Linked DNA regions of Ilumatobacter coccineus YM16-304. The protein of the gene in region 1 interacts with the protein of each later gene in a pairwise test. Links are inferred from orthologs where the notes say so. Each region holds a gene or a part of one and is shown on either strand. Other genes may lie near its edges.

Region 1 (3,095 bases):
CCCATGGTGCGGGTGACCGCGAGGTTCATCGCGATCGCGCTGGCCTGCGACGCGTACTCAGCCGGAAGCGTGAACGCACGCGTCCACTTCGGCCACAGTCGCTTCTTGCCACCGTCGCCACGCCGAGTGTCGAGCAGGCGAGCCGGCTCGATCGGCACGAACTGGCCGGTCGTGGAACGTGACGCGCTCTCGCCCGTCATGAATCCGGCGACGTCGACGATGACGTGCGCGCCCGACTGCAGATACAGGTTGAAACCGAGTCGACCGTTCTCGACACCGAGCTTGACCATGGTGCCGATACCGCGGGTGGCGTCCTGCGCGACGTTGAGCGTCGAGGTGCCGGGATTCTCGGTACCGAACGGGTAGGCCGCGATGAACCCACGGTTCGCCTGCGTTGCCGTGATGTTGGCCGACACGGCTTGCGCATCGGCGTCGATGATGCCCTGGTCGCGCAGCGACGACAGGTCGACACGCACGACGGCGTCGGCCCCTGGCTTCGACGTGTTGCGCGTGTCGAGCGCACGCTTCGGCGTGGGCAGCAGCTTGTAGCGACCGGCACGAACCGGATCGCCGCCGGTCGGCACGTACACCCCGACGAGGTCGAGCACGATGTCGCTGTTCTGGTTCGACAGCACGTCGACGGCACCGCCGGTGCCGAGCTTGACCGTGACGAGGTTCGGCGACACGTCGCCGTTGCCGCTCATGTTGAGGTTGGCCGTGCCGGGCCACGCCGTGCCCGTCGGATATGCCGAGAGGTAGTTGCCCGCCGCCGACCGGTTGATGCCGACCAGCGTGAACACGGCCGCCGACGCGTCGGCGGGCACCGGATCATCAGACCCGGTGATGTCACGCCCCGTCACCTGCACGCGGATGACCTTGCTGTCGACGCGGGTGTAGCCGAAGTCGCCCATCTGCGGACGGGTGTCGACCAGACGTGTGGGGGTGACCACCTGGAACGAACTGAAGTCGGGGGTCGCAGCAGCGGAGGTACGCGGCAGCAGTGCAGCGCCAGCAACGGCACCCGTCGCTCCGGCGATGAACGTGCGGCGTCCGAGCGGGGTCGTCAACGCCCCACGGCCGTCGGCGGATTGGTCAGCCATAAGGCCCGTCATGTTACGACTCGCTACGCCGGACCCGGGTGATTTGGTAGGTCGAAAGTGCCGCAGCGGCCGAAACATTCAGGGAACTGACCCCGCCGAGCATCGGAATCGACACGATCGAGTCGCAGCGCTCGCGAACGAGACGCGACAGTCCGGCACCCTCGGCACCGAGCACGAGACAGATCGGCTCGCGAGCGAGATCGGTGAGTTCGAACAGGTCGTGATCGGCACCGTCGTCGAGCCCGACGATCCAGATGCCGTGCTCCTTCAGCTGCTTGAGCGTGGCCGGGAGACCGGGGATGAGCGCGATAGGCATGTGCTCGACCGCTCCAGCCGACGCCTTGGCCACCGTGGGCGTGACGTGCACGGCGCGGTGACGCGGGACGAGCAGCCCCGACACGCCGGCACCGTCGCAACTGCGGATGATGGCTCCGAGGTTGCCCGGGTCGGTCACGCCGTCGACGGCGACGAGGAACGGCGGAGCACCGTCACGACCGTGGCGCATCAGGTCGCCGAGTTTCGCTTCCGGGATGTCGGCGGCGAACGCGATGACGCCCTGCGGCGCATCGGTGCGCGCTTCGCGCTCGACCTTCGCCTTCGCGACGTACGCCACGGGGACGCGCTGCGCGCCGGCGATCATCACGATGTCTTCGACGCCGCTGTCGCCTTCGAGTTCGGCGCTGATCCAGATCTCGTGGACCTTGCGGCGCTCCCCCATCAGGAGTTCGCGGGTCGCCTGGCGGCCTTCGATCTGTCGGCCGCCCAACGACTTGGGTCCGCCCACCTTGTTGCCGCCGCCGCTCGACGGGCCGCGGGAATCACGAGGGCCACGGTTCGGGCCGCCCGACTTGGAACCGCCTCGCTTCGATCCGCCCGGCTTCGAGCCGGGGCGCGGCCGACCGCCACCTCGACCGCTCGCTCCACGTCCACCTGGCTTGTTCATTCGTCGTCATCCGTTTCGTTCGAGACCGCCGTGTCCGGCGCGCTGCGCACGAGCAGCGCGGTGGCGAAACACGCGATGCCCTCTGTGCGGCCGATGGCACCCAGTTGCTCGGCACGATTGCCTTTGATCGTCACGGGAGCACCGACCACGTCAGTCAATCGCTGTTGCATCTCGTTACGGCGCGGCGCCAACTTCGGACGCTCACACACCACGGCGCAGTCGATGTTGGCCACGTCCCACCCGTCGGCGGTGATCAGACCCACGACGTGCTCGAGCAGACGGATCGAATCGGCTCCTGACCACTCGGGGTCGGTGTCGGGGAAGTGCATGCCGATGTCGCCGAGACCGACAGCGCCGAGCAGCGCATCGGCGCAGGCGTGCGAGATCACGTCGGCGTCGCTGTGCCCCACGAGGCCCCGTTCACCGTCGAACACCGATCCAGCCAACACCAGCACGCGGCTCGGGTCGTCGCTGAATCGATGGATGTCGAAACCCTGCCCGACCCGGAGATCGTTCGCCGAGAAACTCACGACGACCTCCGACCGAGCTGATCACGAGTCCAGTCGAGATCGTCGGGCGTGGTGATCTTGCGGTTGGTCGCCTCTCCGTCGACGACCACGACACGCCCACCGACCGACTCGATCAGCGCGGCGTCGTCGGTCGCTTCGCCTCCCGAGGCGTGCGCCGCCTGGAGTCGATCGGCACGGAATGCTTGCGGCGTCTGCACGGCCACCAGTGTGCTCCGATCGGGCGTGTCGACGACGACACCACGTGCGCCCTCGATGTCACCGGGCGCCAGACCCGCGGCGTCGATCACCTTGATCGTGTCGGCCAGCGGCACACCCGGCACCGCCGCGTCGGCTCCGGCGAGCACGGCGTCGATCACGCGCTCGAACAGTTCGAGCGACGCGAGCGGACGGGCCGCGTCGTGCACACACACCACGTCGACATCGGCCGGAAGCGCTGCCAGCCCGGCCCTGACCGATTCGCTGCGCGTGGCGCCACCGGCCACGCCACCTTCACGCGCGACGTCGTCGGCCGGCACGACGAGC
Region 2 (2,993 bases), 480 kb from region 1 along the record:
CGCCGCCGACCTCCGACAGACGCCGCGGGACCCCGTCGGCATAGCCGAGCGGCACGGTGGCCACCGTGGTGTCACGGCTGAACGTGTGCTTCAACCCGTACGAGATCGCACTCCCCGACCGGACCTGTTTGACGAACGACACGCGAGACCGCAGCTCCATCGCGGGGCGCAGATCGGAGCAGAGATCGTCGAGCGCGTCGCTCGGCGCGATGCCGTACATCGCGATGCCGACGCGCACCATCGACTGGCGAGCCGCCGGGTGGGCGAGCGCGCCCGCGGAGTTGGCGATGTGCACGAGCGGAACCGGCGGGAGCTGTTCGAGCACCTTCGCGAACTTGCTCAATTGTCGATCGGTGAACTCGACCGAGGCCGGGCTCGGGTCGTCGGCGACCGCGAGGTGCGTGAACACACCGGCGAGACGGACGGCCGGCGCCCGCTGGGCGATCGCCGCGGCCATCGATGCGGCGGCATGCGGATGGGTGCCGACGCGCTGCATGCCGGTGTCGACGAGCAGGTGGACCGGCAGTCCCGACGGAGCTTCGCGCGCCAACGCTTCGAGGAACTCGCGACGGTACACCGACGGAGTGAGGCGGTATTCGATGATCGCCGACGCCAACTCCGGTGGTTGTTCGCTCAGCAGCAGGATCGGCGCATCGACCCCGGCGCGACGCAGGTCGATCCCCTCCTGTACGAGTGCGACGCAGAGCCCTTCGGCTCCCGCCTCGATCGCGGCGCGGGCCACGTCGACCGAACCATGTCCGTAGCCGTTCGCCTTGACCACGGCCCACACAGCCGAGGGAGCGACGCGTTCGCGAATGGTGCGGATGTTGTGGCGCACGGCGTCGAGATCGATCTCGGCCCAGGCCCAACGCAGATCGCCTCTCATCGGATGGCTCCGATCGCTGCGGGGATCGCGTCGACGATGTCGCTCGCGAGCAGGCCGTCGGCGGGTGTGCGATTGGCGGCATCGGCGTGCAGCCACGCCGACGCCGCTGCGGCCTTGTCGGCATCGAGACCCATCGCCAGCGCCGAACCGATCATGCCGGCGAGCACGTCGCCGCTACCGGCCGTGGCGAGGCGTTGATCGCCGTTCGTGACGAACCACACGTGCCCGCCGAGCGGGTCGGCCTCGGCCTCGGGCGGTGACGCGACGATCGTCGTCTGTCCTTTGAGCAGCAGGGTGCATCCGAGGTCGGCTGCCGCGGCGCGCACCGACGCGACCCGGTCGGCGCCGGGCGGCGAGCCCGTGAGCACGCCGAACTCGCCGTCGTGCGGAGTGAGCACCGTGGCGAGTTCTCGGTCGCGGAGCAGCGGCGCCGGGCCCTCGGCGCTCCACGCGCTCGCGAACAGGCCGTCGCCGTCGATCACCACGGGCACCGTCGCGTCGGAGATGCAGGCGCGAGTCGCCATCAGCACCTCGTCGGCGCGACCGAGTCCGGGCCCGATCACGAGCGCGCCGAATCGATGGATGTCGACGAGGGCGTCGGCGCTGAAGTCGTCGGCGGCCACATGGCGCTGGACGATCTCGGGCGGCGTCGCCACGGTGACGCCGGGGGCCGACAGCGACACCAGGCTCCCACCGGCGCGTGCTGCCGCGGTCGATGCGAGCACGGCAGCACCGGGCATCTCGGGGCTGCCACCGATCACCTTCACGGCGCCGTTCCACTTGTGCGCGTCGATCGCTCGCGTCGGCCACCACTCGGCGACGTCGTCGACCGTCACCTGGTGCTGCGACGCGCCCGACACGTCGAGGCCGATGTCGGCGACGTCGATGTGGCCGGCGAGACGTGCACCGTCTCCCAACAGCAGGCCGGGCTTGAGCGCCTGGAACGTGATGGTTCGGTCGGCGGGCAGCACGCCGGCACCGGCCTCACCGGTCAGCGCGTCGACGCCGCTGGGGATGTCGACCGCGAGCACGAGTGCATCGCCGACCTCTGGAGCGATCCACTCGCCACGAAAACCGGTGCCGTAGGCGGCGTCGATCACGAGATCACTGCGGCGCAGGACCGGTGGACGCATCGCCGCATCGATCACCCGCACCTTGACGCCACGGGCTTCGAGGCGGCGGGCCGCCACGCGCCCGTCGGCGCCGTTGTTGCCCTTGCCGACCACGACGTTGACCACCCGGCCATACGTGCCGCCGAGCAGGTCGATTGCCGCCGCGGCCACCGCACGACCCGCGCGCTCGATGAGCACGTCGAGTGGCTCGGGAGCCGATGCGTCGATCGCCGCCATCTCGACGGGGGTGACGACAGGAATCATGCCGTCAGCTTGGCATCAACCAGCGAGAGAATCACGCAGCTCGCGCTTGAGAAACTTGCCACTCGCGTTTCGTGGCAGCGGTTCGTTCAGGATCCACACGCGCTCGGGGATCTTGAACTTCGCCAGCTTCTCGCTGAGGAACTCGGTGAGACCGTCCTGGTCGAGCGTGTGCCCGTCGACCAGCACGATCGCCACGCCGACGATCTCGCCGAGGCGGTCGTCGGGAACGCCGAACACCGCGGCTTCGGCGACCGCGTCGTGCTCGTAGATCGCGGCCTCGACCTCGCTGCAGTACACGTTCTCGCCGCCGCGCAGCACCATGTCTTTCGCACGGTCGACGATGAACACGAACTGGTCGTCGTCGATCTCGGCGATGTCGCCGGTCCGGAACCAACCGTCTTGGATGGCGTCGGCGGTCGCCTCTTCACGGTTGAGGTAGCCCTTGATGACGACGGCGCCGCGCACGCACAGCTCACCGCGAGCGCCCGGGCCCGACACCTCGTTGCCGGCGTCGTCGATCAGCTTGTAGTCGAGGCACGGCACGACCCGGCCACACGACGCCGGCTTCGACACGTACAGCGAACCCGAGTTGGCGGTGACGATGCCGTGCGTTTCGGTGAGCCCGTATCCGGTGCTCGCCCCACCCTTGAGGTTCTTGTCGATCTTGTCGACGAGGTCGGGTTGCAGCGGCGCACCGCCGCCACCGAGACCGGCGAGCGTCGACGTGTCGC

The links. Proteins that work in one complex are often made in the same cells at the same time.
Region 2: the proteins of rlmB (region 1) and YM304_RS04475 interact in binary tests that used the Escherichia coli proteins (3 or more experiments, as listed by UniProt). The link is inferred for Ilumatobacter coccineus YM16-304 from one-to-one orthologs.

The regions. Positions count from the first base shown.
Region 1 is NC_020520.1:511,434-514,528, reverse strand. The notes cover bases 79-3,078. They hold rlmB (23S rRNA (guanosine(2251)-2'-O)-methyltransferase RlmB), read right to left. Parts: upstream 2,044-3,078; coding sequence 1,114-2,043; downstream 79-1,113. Other genes in these bases: YM304_RS02360 (IspD/TarI family cytidylyltransferase), read right to left, coding at 2,570-3,078; ispF (2-C-methyl-D-erythritol 2,4-cyclodiphosphate synthase), read right to left, coding at 2,040-2,573; YM304_RS02375 (sortase domain-containing protein), read right to left, coding at 79-1,100. In the rest of the region: more of YM304_RS02375, read right to left, coding at 1-78; more of YM304_RS02360, read right to left, coding at 3,079-3,095. UniProt on the Escherichia coli protein: Specifically methylates the ribose of guanosine 2251 in 23S rRNA.
Region 2 is NC_020520.1:988,861-991,853, reverse strand. What follows is about bases 73-2,970. They hold YM304_RS04475 (NAD(P)H-hydrate dehydratase), read right to left. Parts: upstream 2,263-2,970; coding sequence 883-2,262; downstream 73-882. Other genes in these bases: YM304_RS04470 (class I adenylate-forming enzyme family protein), read right to left, coding at 2,278-2,970; alr (alanine racemase), read right to left, coding at 73-886. In the rest of the region: more of alr, read right to left, coding at 1-72; more of YM304_RS04470, read right to left, coding at 2,971-2,993. UniProt on the Escherichia coli protein: Bifunctional enzyme that catalyzes the epimerization of the S- and R-forms of NAD(P)HX and the dehydration of the S-form of NAD(P)HX at the expense of ADP, which is converted to AMP.